Regions from separate parts of the Hydrogenophaga sp. RWCD_12 genome, predicted to be linked through region 2. Evidence: predicted binding sites of a transcription regulator. Region 2 holds the regulator's gene; each other region holds the start of a gene.
The links. Region 2 encodes FNR, which switches genes on or off when oxygen is low (the NO sensors DNR and NnrR bind a similar motif). Its sites were predicted from a motif close to TTGATNNNNATCAA; they were not measured.
Positions count from the first base shown of each region.

Region 1: ACLIJ1_RS07750 (hemerythrin domain-containing protein) is a predicted target of FNR. The motif match lies at 3,329-3,342, and genes of this name have one in related genera.
Region 3: ACLIJ1_RS12175 (DUF3149 domain-containing protein) is a predicted target of FNR. The motif match lies at 3,470-3,483, and genes of this name have one in related genera.

Region 1 covers NZ_JBKIXC010000002.1:142,179-148,033, reverse strand. Annotated here, with positions in the region: gene ACLIJ1_RS07770 (InlB B-repeat-containing protein) at 1-28, shown strand, start outside; gene ACLIJ1_RS07765 (antibiotic biosynthesis monooxygenase family protein) at 35-337, opposite strand; gene ACLIJ1_RS07760 (GMC family oxidoreductase) at 537-2,174, opposite strand; gene ACLIJ1_RS07755 (3-hydroxybutyryl-CoA dehydrogenase) at 2,324-3,175, shown strand; gene ACLIJ1_RS07750 (hemerythrin domain-containing protein) at 3,397-3,936, shown strand; gene gorA (glutathione-disulfide reductase) at 4,015-5,424, shown strand; gene ACLIJ1_RS07740 (DUF4010 domain-containing protein) at 5,541-5,855, opposite strand, start outside.
Region 2 covers NZ_JBKIXC010000005.1:493,519-499,373, forward strand. Annotated here, with positions in the region: gene ccoO (cytochrome-c oxidase, cbb3-type subunit II) at 1-489, shown strand, start outside; gene ACLIJ1_RS20930 (cbb3-type cytochrome oxidase subunit 3) at 501-638, shown strand; gene ccoP (cytochrome-c oxidase, cbb3-type subunit III) at 669-1,583, shown strand; gene ccoG (cytochrome c oxidase accessory protein CcoG) at 1,725-3,098, shown strand; gene ACLIJ1_RS20945 (hypothetical protein) at 3,191-3,430, shown strand; gene ACLIJ1_RS20950 (hypothetical protein) at 3,478-3,771, shown strand; gene fnr (fumarate/nitrate reduction transcriptional regulator Fnr) at 3,832-4,551, opposite strand; gene hemN (oxygen-independent coproporphyrinogen III oxidase) at 4,727-5,855, shown strand, end outside.
Region 3 covers NZ_JBKIXC010000003.1:45,936-51,790, reverse strand. Annotated here, with positions in the region: gene ACLIJ1_RS12205 (DUF4870 family protein) at 1-152, shown strand, start outside; gene ACLIJ1_RS12200 (histidine triad nucleotide-binding protein) at 176-538, shown strand; gene tatA (Sec-independent protein translocase subunit TatA) at 611-841, shown strand; gene tatB (Sec-independent protein translocase protein TatB) at 906-1,403, shown strand; gene tatC (twin-arginine translocase subunit TatC) at 1,403-2,194, shown strand; gene ACLIJ1_RS12180 (trypsin-like peptidase domain-containing protein) at 2,211-3,374, opposite strand; gene ACLIJ1_RS12175 (DUF3149 domain-containing protein) at 3,546-3,695, shown strand; gene ACLIJ1_RS12170 (Nif3-like dinuclear metal center hexameric protein) at 3,802-4,593, shown strand; gene pdxA (4-hydroxythreonine-4-phosphate dehydrogenase PdxA) at 4,595-5,647, shown strand; gene mscL (large conductance mechanosensitive channel protein MscL) at 5,698-5,855, opposite strand, start outside.

The sequences.
Region 1 (5,855 bases), on a different contig from region 2:
CGTCACCGCACAGTTCGCACCGCTCTGAGCGGCCTCAGGCGGACTTGCCCACCAGCTCCAGGTGTTCCACCACCGGGGGCTGGACAAAGAACGGGCCGACGATGGCGCGCCATTCGGCGAACGCAGGCGACTCGCGGAAGCCCACGGTGTGGTCTTCCAGCGTGTCCCAGTAGATGTTGAGGATGTAGCGGCCCGGCGACTCGATGCTGCGGTTGACCTTGAAACCCTGGAAGCCCTTGGCCTGGGCGATCACGGTGGTCGCACCACGCAGGATCGCTGCCTCGAAGTCGGCGGCCCTGGCAGGGTCGATGCGGATGTCGGCGTGTTCAAGAATCATGGAAACAGGCTCCCCCGCGCCGCTTCGCGTCACCCCCGAGGGGGCGATGCCTGCGGCCTGGCAGAGCCAGTTCCGCGGCATCCTGGACGGGACATCGCACGCCGGGTTGATGGTGGAAGGGGTTTGAAGCGTAACCGAGAACACCGCAGAACCGGCTTCGCCGGGCTGCAGGTGTTGCCCCCTGGGGGGTGACGCGCCACTAGGCGCGGCGCAGGGGGTGGTCCTGTTTGATCATGTCGACCGCCTTCTCTCCCATCATGATCACCGGGGCATTGGTGTTGCCGCCGACGACCGCCGGCATGGCCGAGGCATCGACCACACGAAGATTGCCCACGCCGTGCACACGCAGCCGCGCGTCGACCACGGCGCCAGCCTCAGCCGATGGCCCCATGCGGCAGGTACCAACCGGGTGATAGATCGTGTCGGTGTGGTGGCGGACGAACTGCTCGATCTGCGCGTCGCTCTGCGCATCGCGCGACGCGCGAGACTCCACCCCGCCGTGGCGGGCCAGCGCCGGCTGCAGCAGCAGTTCGCGCGTGCGCTTGAAGCCGCGCACCAGCCGCGCCACGTCGTCTGAGTCCCGCAGGAAGGCCGGGTCGATCAGCGGCGCCGCCTGTGGGTCGCTGCTGGCCAGCCTCAGCGTGCCCCGGCTCTTTGGTCGCAACAGGCAGACGTGGCACGAATAGCCGTGACCCAGCACCGTCTTGCGGCCGTGATCGACCAGCTTGCCGACCACGAAGTGCAGCTGCAGGTCCGGGATGGCTTCCTCGGGCGCGCTCTTGATGAAGCCGCCGGCCTCGGCAAAGTTGGTGGTCAGCATGCCGTTGCGCTGCTGCCGCCACTCGAACACACCCTTGACCATGCTGGCCACGCCACGCAATGAGATGCCAAACAGGTCGGTCAGGCGTGGCGCATTCACCACCATCACCACGTCCGGGTGGTCGTGCAAGTTCTGCCCCACGCCTTCGAGCGGGTGCACCACCGGGATGCCGTGCTCCTGCAGGTGCAACACCGGCCCGATGCCCGAGAGCATCAGCAGCTGCGGCGAGCCGAAGGCCCCGGCGCTGAGCAGCACCTCGCCGCCAGGCTTGAGCATGAGCGTCTGCAGTGGCCCGCGCCCGCCGTCGGGTCGGTACTCCACCCCGACCGCACAGTGGCGCCCTTCGCGCAACTCCGTCAGCACGCGGGTCGTCAGCGCACCGGTGATCACCTGCAGGTTGGGCCGGCCCAGGTGCGGCGTGAGGTAGGCCTTGGCGGCGCTGAAGCGTTCGCCGTTCTTGTGCGTCACCTGGTAGGCGCCGACGCCTTCCTGCTCGCGCCCGTTGAAGTCGCGGTTGACCGGGTAGCCGGCCTGGCGCCCGGCCTCGATGAAGTCGGGCAGCACCGGATTGGGTGAACGCAGGTCCATCACGTTCAGCGGTCCACCCGTGCCATGCAGGGCATCGGCACCGCGTTCGTTGTGCTCTGCGCGCTTGAAGTACGGCAGCACGTCGGCAAACGACCAGCCCGGATTGCCCTGGGCCGCCCAGCCGTCGTAATCGCTCGCGTGGCCACGCGCATAGATCATGGCGTTGATCGAACTTGAACCACCCAGCACCTTGCCGCGAGGCTGGTAACCGCGCCGCCCGTGCAGCCCCGGCTGCGGCACGGTCGAATAGTCCCAGCCGTTGAGCTGGTACTTGGCCATGACCGCCAGCCCTCCAGGGCAGTGGATCAGCACGCTGTGGTCGGCCGGCCCGGCCTCCAGCAGGACCACCCGGATCGCCGGGTCTTCGCTCAGCCGTCCGGCCAGCACACTGCCCGCGGACCCTCCGCCGACGACGATGTAATCGAACATGATGTCTCCTGGCGTCGCGTGCCTGTCATGCCGGTGCAAGACGCTGCGCGACAATGCCGGGCAAGGTAGCACAGGCCCTTTCGCCACAGTAGGCTGGCCCGCCTAGAGCGCCTCCGCTTTTTCCCTCATCTTTCAGGAGTGATTTCCCAATGAGCAGCATCCAGACCGTCGGCATCATCGGCGCCGGCACCATGGGCAACGGCATCGCGCAGGCCTGCGCCGTCAGCGGCATCCGCGTCGTCATGGTCGACGTGGCCCAGGCCGCGGTGGACAAGGGCCTGGCCACCGTGGCCGGCAGCCTGGACCGACTGATCAAGAAAGAGAAGCTGTCCGCCGAAGGCAAGGCTGCCGCGCTGGCGCTGATCACCGGCTCCACGAGCTACGACGACCTCAAAGGTGCGCAACTGGTGATCGAGGCCGCGACCGAGAACGAAGGCCTGAAGGTCAAGATCCTGCAGCAGCTCGACGGCATCCTCGCGCCCGACGTGATTGTGGCCACCAACACCAGCTCGATCAGCATCACCAAGCTGGCCGCCGTCACGCAGCGCTCCGACCGCTTCATCGGCATGCACTTCTTCAATCCGGTGCCGATGATGGCGCTGGTGGAGATCATCCGCGGCCTGCAGACCAGCGACGCCACGCACGACGCCGTCAAGACTTTGGCCGAGGCCCTGGGCAAGACGCCGATCACGGTAAAGAACGCCCCGGGCTTCGTGGTCAACCGCATCCTGGTGCCGATGATCAACGAGGCCTTCTTCGTGCTGGCCGAAGGGATCGCCACGCCGGAAGACATCGACGCCGGCATGAAGCTTGGCACCAACCAGCCGATCGGCCCGCTGGCGCTGGCAGACATGATCGGACTGGACGTGTGCCTGGCGGTGATGAACGTTTACATGGCCGAGTTCAACGACAGCAAATACCGCCCGGCTCCGCTGCTCAAGGAGATGGTGGCTGCAGGCTGGCTGGGTCGCAAGACCGGTCGCGGCGTGTATACGTACTGAGTTCCCCCCGCGCCGCCTGCGGCGTCACCCCCCAGGGGGCGGCACTGGCGGCCCGGCAAAGCCGGTTCCGCGGCATCCTTGCACCAGACGCGTGCGCGCGACAGGCCCCGCTTGTCGCAGTCCGCCGAAAGCCCGCTCCAGCGGGCTTTCTTGTTGAGCAAGATCAATTTGCGGCGGCGCAGCATCTCCAGAATGGCTTCATCGTCATTGAGGAGTTCACCATGAGTGCCGCACCAGTCTCCATCGCCGTCTTCGACTTTCTCGACAGCACCCACCAGGACATCCAGGCGCAGGTGCGCCAGCTGCATGCGCTGGTTGACGCCATCGAGGCCGATGGTCTGAGCCAGGCCAACCGCGCCCAGGCGCGGCGCGTGCTCGACTATTTCAGCCACGAAGCGCGCCAGCACCACCTCGACGAAGAAAAGCACATCTTCCCCACCCTGCTGGCCAGCCAGGATGCCGACATCGTGCAGGCCGCCGAGCACCTGATCCAGGACCACGGCTGGCTGGAAGAGAACTGGATCCAGATCGCGCCGTCGCTGGAAGCCGCCACCAGTGGCAACCTCTGGTTCGACACCGCCGAGCTGCGCCACGCGCTGGAGGTGTTCGAGGCGCTGTACCTCGACCACATCCTGATCGAAGAGTCGATCGCCTATCCCGAAGCCAGGAAGCGCCTGCAGGGCCTGAATACCCTGGGCATGGGCCGCGAGATGGCCAAGCGACGAGCGCTGGAGCGCGATGAGGTGCGTGCGCGGGCCTGAGGTCTGACGTAAACCCTGCCGCCGCCTCGGCGGATGGCTGCCCGTACACTGCCCCGTTCCCGAACAGGACGGTGATTCATGAGCAGCCACGACTTCGATCTTTTTGTCATTGGCGGCGGCAGCGGCGGTGTGCGCGCTGCCCGCATGGCCGCACAGCGCGGTGCCCGCGTCGCCCTGGCCGAGGCCCTGGGCACCGACGGCCTGGGTGGCACCTGCGTCAACGTCGGCTGCATCCCCAAGAAGCTCTACAGCTACGCCGCGCACTACCACGAGGCGTTCGAGGAGTCGCGCGGGTTCGGCTGGGAGATGGACACCGCGCCCCGTTTCCACTGGACCACGCTCAAGGACAACCGCCGCAAGGAGATTGCGCGGCTCAACGGCGTCTACGGCAACCTGTTGCGCGGCGCTGGCGTCACGGTGTTCAACGGCTTTGCGCGCCTGGACGGCGAGCACCGCATCAACCTGGCCACGCTGAACGCCGACGGGTCACCCGGCCATCAGCGCTTCACCGCGGCGAACATCCTGATCGCCACCGGCGGCACGCCGCATGTGCCGCACTTCGTTGGCCGCGAGCATGTCATCACCTCCAACGAGGTGTTCGATCTGGAGCCCTTCCCGCAGCGCCTGCTGATCGTGGGCGGTGGCTACATCGCCTGCGAATTCGCCTCGATCTTCAACGGCCTGGGGGCCAAGGTGACCCAGCTCTACCGCGGCGAACAAGTGCTGCGCGGTTTCGACGACGAGATCCGGCACTTCGTGGCCGGCGAGATGGTCAAGACCGGCGTCGACCTGCGGCTGAACGCGGGCGTGGTCGACATCCGCAAGACAGATGAGGGCCTGCGCGCCGAGCTTGAGGACGGCAACGTGGTGCTGGCCGACGCGGTGCTCTACGCCACCGGCCGCACGCCCAACGTGCAGGGGCTGGGTCTGGACGCGACGGGTGTGGCGCAGGGCGCGCAGGGCGAGGTGCTGGTCGACGAACACTACCGGACCAATGTGCCGCACGTGTTCGCGGTCGGCGACGTGACCAACCGAGTGCAGCTCACGCCGGTCGCGCTGGGCGAAGCGATGGTGGTGGTCGACCAGCTCTTCGGCCCCGCCGCTGGCAAACCGCCGCGCAGCATGAGCTACGACTTCATTCCGACGGCCGTGTTCACCCACCCCAGCATCGGCACGGTGGGCCTGGGTGAAGCGCAGGCGCGGGAACGCTTCGGCGACGTCACCATCTTCCGCAGTGAATTCAAGGCGCTGCGCCACACGCTCTCGGGCAGCAGCGAACGCACGCTGATGAAGCTGGTGGTCGACACCGCGAGCGATCGCGTGGTCGGCCTGCACATGGTCGGCGCCGAGGCTGGCGAGATCGTGCAGGGCTTCGCGGTGGCCATGAAGGCCGGTGCAACCAAGGCCGTCTTCGACGCCACCATCGGCATCCACCCGACCGCAGCCGAAGAGTTCGTGACCATGCGCGAGCCGGTCAGGAGGAACTGAAGCCCCCACGCTCCGCCGCTGCGCGGGTCGCTGCCCCCCGAGGGGGCTGGGCCTGCCTTGGGGCGGCCCGGCGGCTGGCCCATCGGCCCCACGCTCCGCCGCTTCCCACCGCGCGCTCAGGCGCTGCCCATCCACACCACCCCTGCCGCCACCACCAGCGTGTGCAGCCACAGCCCCGGCGCGAGCGCACGCAGGTAGGGCCAACCGCCGGTCAGCGCCGCGGTGAGGCTCTTGCTGCCCGCGTGCACCAGCAACGCCAGCGCCACCGCCCACACCGCCACCGACCCCGGGGCCGGGGGCGCAGCCGAGAACACCGCGGCCATGGCCGCATGCAGGTCGGCCAGCGCCGCCAGCAGCACACCGGCCAGCAGGCCTGCATCGCCCAGCCAGCGCTGCAGGAGATGCACCAGCATCTGAACACCGCTGAGCAG
Region 2 (5,855 bases):
GGTCCTTACTCGGTGGCAGGCGAATACGTCTACGACCACCCCTTCCAGTGGGGTTCGAAGCGCACCGGTCCTGACCTGCACCGCGTGGGTGGCCGCTATAGCGACGAATGGCACCGTGCCCACCTGAACAACCCGCGTGACGTGGTGCCCGAGTCGAACATGCCTGCCTATCCCTGGCTGGCCACGAAGACGGTCGACGCCGCTGGCATCGCTCCCCGCATGAAGGCCCTGCGCACGCTGGGTGCTCCGTACACGGACGAAGAAATCGCCAAGTCCGCCGAAGGCGTCAAGGGCAAGACCGAGCTGGAAGCCCTGATTTCTTACCTGCAGGTGCTGGGTACCGCACGCTCGGCGGCTGTTGCAGCTGCTGCTCAACCCGCTGCAGCCGCTCCCGCTCCCGCCCCGGCTGCTGCCGCACCTGCGGCAGAAGCTGCCGCTCCGGCGGAAGCCAAGCCTGCTGCTCCCGCAGCAGATGGCAAGGCCCAGTAAAAGGTACCGTCATGGACATCAACGATCTTCGCAGCATCGTCACGCTGATCAGCATGCTGACCTTTGTCGGCATCCTGGTCTGGGCCTGGTCCAAACGCAATCAGCGCGACTTTGAAGAGGCGGCCCAGCTGCCCTTCCAGGAAGACTGACTCCCTGCGGCACGAACAAGAGAAATCATCATGAGCGACTTCATCAACGACTTCTGGCATCTGTATGTTGCCGGCATTACGCTCGTCAGCATTCTTGCCTGCGCGGTCCTGCTGTACATCAGCGGCACCACCAAGGCAGCGACCCATGCTGACAACACCACCGGCCACGTCTGGGACGGTGACCTCCGTGAAATGAACAATCCGCTGCCCAAGTGGTGGGTGTACCTGTTCATCATCACGGTGGTGTTTGGCCTGGTTTATGGCGCCCTCTACCCGATGTTCGGCAAGTTCCAGGGTGCCTTGGGCTGGTCGTCGCGCGGTCAACACGCGGCAGAAGTGGAAAAGGTCGAGAAGGCCATTGCACCGATCTACGCAGCCTACAACGGCATGAAGCCCGAGGAAATCGCTGCCGACGCCAAGGCGATCGCCATTGGTGAGCGCCTGTTCATGAACTACTGCGCCCAATGCCATGGTTCTGACGCCCGCGGCTCCAAGAGCTTCCCCAACCTCGCCGATGGCGATTGGCTGGGTGGTTCTGGCCACGAATACATCAAGACCACGGTGACCAATGGCCGTACCGGTGTCATGCCTCCCATGGCTGCCGCTGTCGGTACACCCGAAGATGTGCGCAACGTGGCCAACTATGTGCTGAGCCTGTCTGGCAGCCCCCACGACTCCGTGCGCGCCGCCCAGGGCAAGGCCAAGTTCGGCGCCTGCGCAGCTTGCCACGGTCCCGACGGCAAGGGCATGCAGGCAGTGGGCTCCGCCAACCTGACCGACGGTGTGTGGCTCCACGGCTGGGGCGAAGACGCCATCGTCCGTGCGGTGAACAACGGCTTCACCAACCAGATGCCGGCTCAGGCTTCGAAGCTCAATGCCTCGCAAATCAACGTGCTTGCCGCCTACGTGTGGAGCCTGTCGAACAAGCCGGCTGCCAAGCAATGATGGCCGTCTGCCATTGATTCCCCCGTAGCCAGGTTTCCCGTGCTTTCACCCAGTCCCGACGTTGCTTCAAACTCCGTTCAATCACCCGTGATTCCCATCGTTCCGGACACGCCTCAGGGCGTGCCTGAAGACGATGAGGTGATGGTCTCCCTGTACGCTGCGCGTCAGAAGATCCATCCGAAGGCGGTCTTTGGATTGTTTTCGAAGTGGCGTTGGGCCTTCGTCTGGTTGACCCAGATTGTTTTTTACGGGTTGCCCTGGCTGGAGTGGAATGCCCGACAAGCGGTGCTCTTCGATCTCGATGCGCGCCGCTTTTACATTTTCGGACTGGTCCTCTATCCGCAGGACTTCATCTATCTGACAGGGCTGCTCGTCATCTCGGCACTGGCCCTCTTTTTGTTCACGGCTGTGGCCGGGCGTCTCTGGTGCGGCTACGCCTGTCCCCAGACCGTTTACACCGAGATATTCCTCTGGATCGAGAAGAAGGTGGAGGGCGACCGGTCGGCACGTATTCGCCTTGACGATGAGGCGCTCAACGCGCACAAGTTCGGCAAGAAGTGGCTCAAGCACACACTCTGGGTCCTGTTCTCCCTGTGGACCGGGTTCACCTTCGTCGGCTACTTTGCTCCCATTCGAGAGGTGGCTGCGCTGTCGCTGTCGGCGTCATTGGGCCCCTGGCAGACGTTCTGGATCTTCTTCTACAGCTTTGCCACCTACGGCAACGCCGGATTCCTGCGTGAGCAGGTGTGCAAGTACATGTGTCCTTACGCGCGGTTCCAGAGCGCGATGTTCGACAAGGACACCATGATCGTGACCTACGATCAGGCGCGTGGTGAGCCTCGCGGAGCCCGGTCGAAGAAGGCCGATCCAAAGGCCCTTGGACTGGGAGCCTGCGTCGATTGCACGCTGTGTGTTCAGGTGTGTCCTACCGGCATCGACATCCGCAAAGGTTTGCAGTACGAATGCATCGGATGTGGTGCCTGCATCGATGTGTGTGACGAAGTGATGGACAAGGTGGGCTATCCGCGAGGGCTGGTCAAGTACTCGACCCAGAACGGGATGGCCCAAGGCTGGACGCGCGATCAGATGGTCCGTCATGCGTTCAGGCCTCGGGTGCTGGTGTATTCCGCCATTCTGGGGGCCATCACGCTGGCAGTGTTCGTCAGCCTGTTCCTGCGTACTCCTCTCAAGGTGGATGTGATCCGGGACCGTGGGGCGCTCTCCAGGATGGTGGACCAGGGGCGCATCGAGAACGTGTTCCGGCTCCAGATCATGAATGCGACCGAGTCGACGCAGCACTATTCGATCAGCGTGGACGGTCTTGAGGGCGTGATGATCGCGTCCGAAAGCCAGGCGGAGGTCCTTCCGACGGAAGTTCGCTCGGTCGCGATCCGGGTTCAGACACCTCCGAACGTCGCACCTGCAGGCTCGCACCCCATCCATTTCACCATTCGTTCCCAGGGGCCGGACGTGGCGCAGGTGATCGAGAAGGCCGTTTTCATCGTTCCGCGCTAAACTGAAAGCTCATATCCATGTCATACGCCATGTCTGCCCAACCAACTGCCTCCAACAATTCCACCCGCACTCCATGGTGGAAGGTCCCCCACATGTGGATGGTGGTTGGTGGCCCCCTGGCAGTGGTGGTGGCCAGTGTGGCGACGTTTGTGATCGCCGCCAGTCATCCGGACCCGGTGCTCAACAAGGCGGACTACGAACGCGACCTCGCAGCTGCCCAGAAACTGCAGGGGCAGGCGCGGGTGGATGCGTTGATCACCCTGCAGCCTGCCGGTCAGGCGCGCAATCACGCGGCCTCACCGGTCGTAGGTACCACGGACCCGACGAAATAAGCGCCCCACACACCGGTTGAGGCGTCAAGCGAACAAGGAGACAGTTCATGAAGACTCAACGGTGGATGTGGATAGCGTGGCCCGCCTTCCTGGTGGCGGCGGTGCTGGAAATGATCGTGTTTGCGATGGTCGATCCCGGTGACCTGCACTGGTTCGGAAACCCGCTGGGGCTCTCGCGACAGGCGATCTATACCTTGGCCTTTTTTGTCTTCTGGGGCATCACCATGGCCTCCAGCGCGCTGACCACCTTGTTGGCCATGTCTCCGTTCGAAGTCAACCGCTGCCCGGTGCCCGAGGGGCAACGCCCGGAGGATTGCGCCAGGAATGGCCAGTGTTGTTGACTCAGCCTGTGCAAACAAAAAGCCCCGCTGATGCGGGGCTTTTTCATGTCGGGAGCTTCCTCAGCGGCAGGTCTGTGGATTCACGATCTGCTTGAGCGCGTCGGTGTTCTTGATGTGCACGTAGCGCTGCTTGACCTCGATGATGCCCTCGTCGACGAACTTGGAGAAGGTACGGCTCACCGTTTCGAGCTTCATGCCGAGATAGCTGCCGATTTCTTCGCGTGTCATGCGCAGGATGAGCTCGGACTGCGAAAAACCGCGGGCGTGCAGACGTTGGACCAGATTGAGGAGGAACGCCGCAAGACGTTCTTCCGCCCGCATGCTGCCCAGCAGAAGCATCACGCTGTGGTCACGCACGATTTCCCGGCTCATGATCTTGTGCACATGGTGCTGCAAGGTCGTGAACTCCCGCGAAAGCTCTTCCACCTGGTCAAACGGCATGACGCAGACCTCGGCGTCTTCCAGCGCGATGGCATCACAGGAATGGCGGTCACTGACGATCCCATCCATGCCGATGATTTCACCCGTCATTTGAAAGCCGGTGACCTGGTCACGCCCATCGGCCGTGGTGACACTGGTCTTGAAGAATCCGGATCGGACGGCATAGAGCGAAGTGAACTTGTCCCCGGTGTTGAACAACGCCGATCCCCGCTTGATCCGTCGGCGGGTCGAAATGACGTTGTCGAGTTTGTCCATCTCCTCGGGATTGAGCCCCATGGGCAAGCACAACTCCCGCAGGTTGCAGCTCGAACAAGCCACTTTGATGCTTTGAATATCCATAATTCTTCCGGAATTGTGGCGAAGCTTAACCCATCGCTGGCGCCAGCATCAAGGCGCGGCGGGACAGTGAAAGGGTCACAAGGGAAAACCCGCGGGGCAGAGGGCCGCTTGATCTTGATCAAGGGCCTCTCCAAGGCCTTGCGGCACATTCGTCGCCTGAACTGGAGAACTGTTTGTGAGCCACGCCATTTCCGACGAACTTCTCAAGCGATTTGACATCCCGGGCCCCCGGTACACGTCATATCCGACGGCGGACCGTTTTGTTGAAGCCTTCGCCGAAGCCGACTATATCCAGGCACTGGAGCAGCGCCGGGCGGGCTCCCTGGCTTTGCCGCTGTCGCTGTATGTGCACATTCCCTTCTGCGAATCGGTGTGCTACTACTGCGCCTGCAACAAGGTCATCACCAAACACCACGAGCGCGCCGCCGAATACCTGCGCTACCTCTCGCGCGAGGTTGAACTGCAGGTGCAGCACTTTGGCAGGGGACACAGCGTTTCCCAGCTGCACCTGGGTGGAGGCACGCCCACCTTCCTGTCTGACGCGGAGCTTGAAGATCTGCTGGCCATGATCCGGCGCAACTTCACCCTGGTGCCGGGTGGCGAGTATTCGATCGAGGTGGATCCCCGCACAGTGACAGGGCAGCGTCTGCAGACGCTGGCTCGGCTGGGCTTCAACCGCCTGAGCTTCGGTGTGCAGGACTTTGACCCGGCGGTGCAGAAGGCGGTGCACCGGGTCCAACCGGTGGAGCAGGTGTTCGAGTTGGTCGAAACCGCCCGCAAGATCGGCTTTGAGTCGGTCAACGTCGATCTGATCTACGGGTTGCCGCTGCAAACACCCGAGTCATTCGCGCGCACGTTGGCACAGGTCAACCAGTTGCGGCCGGACCGGATCGCGTTGTATGCCTATGCTCATCTGCCGGCGCGCTTCAAGCCGCAGCGCCGCATCGTGGCGGCAGAGCTGCCCAGCGGGGGAGACAAACTGTCGATGCTTTCGGCTTCGCTGGATGCGATGAGCGAGGCCGGTTATGTGTATGTGGGCATGGACCACTTTGCTTTGCCGACCGACGCCTTGGCGGTGGCCAAGCGCCAGGGCCGTCTGCACCGCAACTTCCAGGGCTACAGCACGCAACCGGATTGCGATCTGATCGCTCTGGGTGTGTCCGCGATCGGACGCATCGGGGCAACCTACAGCCAGAACGCAAAGACGATCGAAGAGTATTACGACGCGCTGGACCAGGGACGGCTGCCGATCGTGCGCGGCCTGGCTTTGACGCGCGACGACCTGCTGCGCCGCTCGGTCATCA
Region 3 (5,855 bases), on a different contig from region 2:
GGGCTGCCGTTTTGTACGTGGTGACGATTCCGCTGTGGTTGCTGCTGGTGCTGCCCGGATGGATCGCCTGGGCCATCATTTCCATCTGGTTCCTCTATCGGATCGTGAGGGGCATGGTCCGGATGAATGCCAGCGAGCCGATGCCAGCCTGAATCAAGAATCCTCAAGTCCGACCATGAGCGTCCACGACCCGAACTGCATCTTCTGCAAGATCATTGCCGGCCAGATTCCTTCCCGCAAGGTGTACGAAGACGATGAGCTCTTCGCATTCCACGACATCGATCCGTGGGCGCCGGTGCATTTTCTGATCATCCCCAAGCGCCACATCGCGTCGATGTCGCACCTGACCACGGCCGATGAGGGCTGGATGGGTCGTCTGATGGTGCTGGCGCCGAGGCTGGCACTGGAGCAGGGCTGCAACCCCTATCCCGAAGGGGGCTTTCGCATGGTGTGCAACACCGGTGCCGAAGGGCGGCAGGAAGTCCAGCATCTGCACTGGCATGTGATGGGTGGTCCGCGGCCGTGGGCACGGGGTTGAACCAATCGCGGGGCTTAGAATCCGACCATTGGCGCCAGTCGCTCTTTCACCAATCTGTTTCTGGAGAATTTCATGGGCTCTTTGTCGATTTGGCACTGGCTGATCGTGCTGCTGATCGTTGTGATGGTGTTCGGAACCAAGAAGCTCAAGAACATCGGCTCCGATCTGGGTGGCGCCGTCAAAGGTTTCAAGGACGGTATGAAGGACGGAGGTTCGAGCGCTGACTTGCCGACTGGTCAGGTGGGGCAGGACGTCCGCAGCGACAAGACCACCATCGACGTCGAAGCCAAGCAGAAAAGCTGAAGTCCGGGTGGCGCTGCCTGTTCCGGCTTGTCGCCATTCCTGACTTCAAGCTGCTTGCCGCTCCATGATTGATCTCGGAATCTCCAAGCTCGCGCTGATCGGTGCGGTGGCGTTGATCGTCATCGGCCCCGAAAAGTTGCCGCGTGTCGCGCGTACCGTGGGTGCCTTGCTGGGCAAGGCCCAGCGGTATGTGGCCGACGTCAAGGCCGAGGTCAACCGGTCGATGGAGCTCGACGAGCTCAAGAAGATGAAGGAGTCGATGGAGACCGCGGCCCGGGACGTCGAGTCTTCGGTCAGTACCGGCGCCAGCGATTTCGAGAAGTCGTGGTCCGAGGCCACGACCGGGCTGGACGGCTCGGCGATGTCGTCGGGTAGCGACCTTTCCGCGCTGGGCAACGGCAGTTTCCCGACCTACAGGCACCCCAAGAAGAACTGGCGCATCAAGCAGAACGCGATGCCACAGTGGTACAAGGCCCGCACCGGTGTGCGCACTCGCGCGCAGTCTGGTGCGGCCCGTGTGGCGCGGTTCCGCCCGCGCTCCACTTCCGTTTCCCCCCGCTGATGTCCGATCCTGACAAGTCCACCGACGAGCTCGCCGGTTCCGAGCAACCGTTTGTCCAGCACCTGATGGAGCTGCGCGACCGCCTGCTCTACGGCGTCATCGGTTTGGGCCTATGCATGGCCGTCCTCGCGGTATGGCCTGGGCCCAGCGGGCTGATCGACCTGATTGCCGTACCGATCCGGGCGCACATGCCCCCGGACGCGAAGCTGATCGCCATCGGCGTGTTCTCGCCGTTCTTTGTACCGCTGAAAGTGCTGGCCATGGCTGCACTGCTCATGTCGCTGCCGTGGTGGATGTACCAGATCTGGGCCTTCGTGGCCCCGGGGCTGTACAGCCATGAGAAGCGGTTTGCAGTCCCTCTGATCATCATTGGCAGCCTGCTGGCCTATATCGGCATTGCGTTCGTTCAGTTCTTCGTGCTGGACAAGATGTTCGGCTTCATCCAGCAGTTCACCCCCAAGAGCGTGGCCGCCACGCCCGACATCGCTTCGTACGTTGAGGCCATCCTCTCTCTGTACCTGGCTTTCGGCCTGGCGTTTCAGGTGCCGATCGTGGTCGTGTTGCTGGTGAAAATGAACATGGTCACCGTGAAGCAGCTCAAGGAATTTCGTGGCTACTTCATCGTGGTGGCCTTTGTAGTGGCTGCCGTGGTGACGCCGCCCGATGTGGTGTCCCAGCTGGCGCTGGCACTGCCGATGTGCCTGCTCTACGAGTTCGGCATCTGGGGCGCCATGTGGTTTGCCAAGAGCACCAAGGCACCCGAAGAAGAAGCCTCCAGCGACACGGCCTGAGTCGGGATCGGCGGCCTCAGCGGTTGCCGGCGGCTTGCGGCTTCGGAAGGTTGCGCTTGCCGGGCGTGATCTGCACGCGCTGCTTGCCTTCTTTCCGCACGAGATCCAATGTCGACGGTGTGCCCGGAGTGAGCGCGGCCACGGCCGAGAGCAGCTGGGCCACATTGCTCACCGGTTTTTCGCCGACATGCGTGACGACATCGCCCGGGCGGATGCCGGCCTGGGCGGCCGGGCCGTTCTGCAGCACGCCGGTGATGATGACGCCGGTGCCGGGTGGAACGGAGAAGCTCTCGGCGAGTTCCGGTGTCAGGTCCTGGGGCTCCACACCGATCCAGCCGCGGGTGACCTTGCCTTCGCGCACGATGGCTTCCATGACGGTGCGCGCGGTGGAGGTGGGGATCGCAAAGCCGATGCCCATGGAGCCGCCCGAGCGCGAATAGATCGCGGTATTGATGCCCATCAGGTGCCCTCGGATGTCCACCAGTGCGCCACCCGAATTGCCGGGATTGATGGCTGCGTCGGTCTGGATGAAGTTCTCGAATGTGTTGATGCCCAGCTGCGTGCGGCCCAGTGCGCTGACGATGCCGCTCGTCACGGTCTGCCCGACGCCGAAGGGGTTGCCGATCGCCAGCACCTGGTCTCCGATCGAGAGCGCGTCCGAATCACCCAGCGTGATCACCGGCAGGTCCGTGAGAGTGACCTTCAGGATGGCCAGATCCGACTCGGGGTCGGTGCCGATCACCTGCGCCGCACTCTTGCGGCCATCGTTGAGCAGCACCTCGATCTGGTCGGCTTCCTCGATGACATGGTTGTTGGTGAGGATGTAGCCGGCCTGGCTGACGATCACACCCGACCCGAGCCCGGCCTGCGGCTGGCCTTGACCCTGATCACCGAAAAAGAAACGGAACCACGGGTCGTTGCTTTGCGGCTGGTTCTCCGGGGCCTTGCTGGTGTTGATGCTGACCACGGCAGGCGAGGCTACCTTCGCGGCCTCGCGCAGGCTGTTGGTGCCCGCGCCGGCCGGTGCGGCGGCACTGTCCGCCGGCGATTCGATCACGGGCACCACCGTCGGCAGTGCCGAGCGCCGGTTGAGCCACTCGGGCTTGAGCGTTGCCACCACGAACAGGGCGGCAACCAGAACGGTGACGGTTTGGGCAAAGAGCAGCCAGAGGCGTTTCATGACGGAGAAGTGTCGCGGCGAACCGATGCGCGAATTGCGGATCGAGGTCGTCCATTGTCCCGTATATGACTGTCGCCACTTTCAGTTCAAGCCGATTGATGCAGGTCAATGCACCCGGGGGGTATCGGGATTGCAATGGTGACCTGTTGATTTTGAGGACAGGAGCATCCAATGAAAGCCGTGGCAGATCTTCTTTCGACCGACTATGGACTTTTCAGCGTGGCTGTGATCGCCTTCACGCTGGGCATGGCGGTCTGGTTCTACCGGTTCTTCAACCGCAAGATGGCTGAGTCAGAGCGCGCCGCGGGCGGACGCGGCTGACCCAGCGGGGCGTCGCGGCGCGCGCCCCGGCGCGTGGCAGTGACAGAATAGGCCTGACTTTTCGCCATTCCGGCGGGAAGACAGGCCTTTTTCATTGCTCGTACGAATGTCGTTCCAGTCTGCAATTCGCCCCGATGGCGTGACCAGAGAAACCTTGCTCGCAGCGTTTGATGGTCTGCTTCAGCCCGCCTTGTTCAAGGACTACGGCCCCAACGGGCTGCAAGTCGAGGGCCGGGCCACCGTGCGCAAGCTGGTCAGCGGTGTCACGGCAAGTCTGGCGTTGATCGATGCGGCCGTGGAGGCGGGTGCCGATGCCATCTTTGTCCACCATGGACTCTTCTGGCGCGGTCAGGACGGGCGGGTGACCGGATGGATGAAGCAACGACTCTCCCGCCTGCTGACCAACGAAATCAACCTGTTTGCCTATCACCTGCCGCTGGACGCCCATCCCGTGCTCGGGAACAACGCACAACTGGCGCGTCGCCTGGGCGTGACCTTGTCCGAGGTTGCGGGAGAGGGGCGCTTTGGTGACCAGTCGCTGGGCGTGCTGGGGCGCTGCCCGGCGACCACGGCAGGGGCGTTCGCCGACGGGGTGCGCCGGTCGCTGGGGCGTGAACTCGTGCTGGTGGGCGAGCCGGAGCGGCCGGTGGTGCGGGTGGCGATGTGCTCCGGCGGCGCGCAAGGCTACTTTGAGGCGGCCATCGCTGCCGGGGCAGACTTGTTCATCACGGGCGAAATCTCCGAGCCCCAAGCCCACTACGCGCGGGAGACCGGTGTGGCCTACATCGCCTGCGGGCACCATGCGTCGGAACGCTATGGGGCGCCTGCTGTGGCGCAGGATGTGGCCGACCGGCTCGGGATTGAACACCGGTTCATCGACATTCCCAATCCGGCCTGACATGAACGCAATGAGCTTGCAGAAGGTGCGTCAGCTGCCGCTGGTGATCACCATGGGGGATCCCGCCGGCATTGGCCCTGAAATCATCGTACAGGCGCTTGCACGCCGCCCCGATTTGCTGGGGCAGGTGGTGGTGGCCGGCGATGTCCCGACGATGGAGCGCGCACGCGAACTGCTCTCCATGGACCCGGCGCGCGTGCTGCCGCAGGTGCGAGAAGTAGGCGCAGTGGATGCACCGCAGGAAGAGGTTCCGGCTATCCGCGTCGTTCAGGCCTGCGGGCGCCATCGACTGGTGCCGTTCGGGCAGCTCAGCGGAGTGGCTGGTCAGGCGGCGGCCGAATGCATCGCCGCGGCCGCCCGTTGGACCCTCGCCGGGAAAGCGAGCGCGATGGTGACAGCGCCTGTGCACAAGGAGGCACTCGCGGCCGCGGGGCTGCCCCACCCGGGACACACCGAGTACCTGCAGGCACTGGCCGCCGAGCACCAGAATTTACCGGTGGACAGGGTGCCGGTGCGCATGATGCTGAGTGCTCCCGGCCTCGCGACCGTGCTGGTCAGCATCCATGTGTCGTTGCGGGCGGCGCTGGGTTCCCTGAGCACCGAGGGGATCCTTGAAACCGTCCGGATCACCGCCGCGCACTTTTCCCGCTGTGGAGTGCCCACAGCCCGGATTGCGGTCGCCGGTCTGAACCCGCACGCCGGGGAAGGCGGCTTGTTTGGACGCGAGGACATCGATGTCATCGGCCCGGCCGTTGCATCGGCGCGCGCACTGGGTATTGATGCCAGCGGTCCGCACGCGCCGGACACCGTGTTCATGCGGGCCCGGCAGGGTGCGTTTGATGTGGTGGTCGCGATGTACCACGACCAGGGTTTGATTCCGATCAAGTTGTTGGGCCTGGAGCATGGCGTCAACACAACACTGGGCTTGCCGCTGATCCGCACCAGTCCGGACCATGGGACGGCGTTTGACCTGGCAGGCTCCGGGCGGGCCGATCCCTCCAGTTTGCTGGCTGCCATTGACGCTGCGTTTGCGATGAGTGCTGGCGCCCAATGAAAAAGCCGCCTGCATCCAGCGGATGCAGGCGGCTTTCAGGACAGTCGCTGTTACTTGCGCAGGCTGTCGCGGATTTCGCGCAGAAGCACTATGTCTTCGGCAGGGGCAGCGGGCGGAGCCGGGGGCGCTTCCTTCTTCATGCGGTTCATCTGCTTGACCAGCATGAAGATCACAAAGGCGAGGATGACGAAGTTCAGCGCGATGGTGA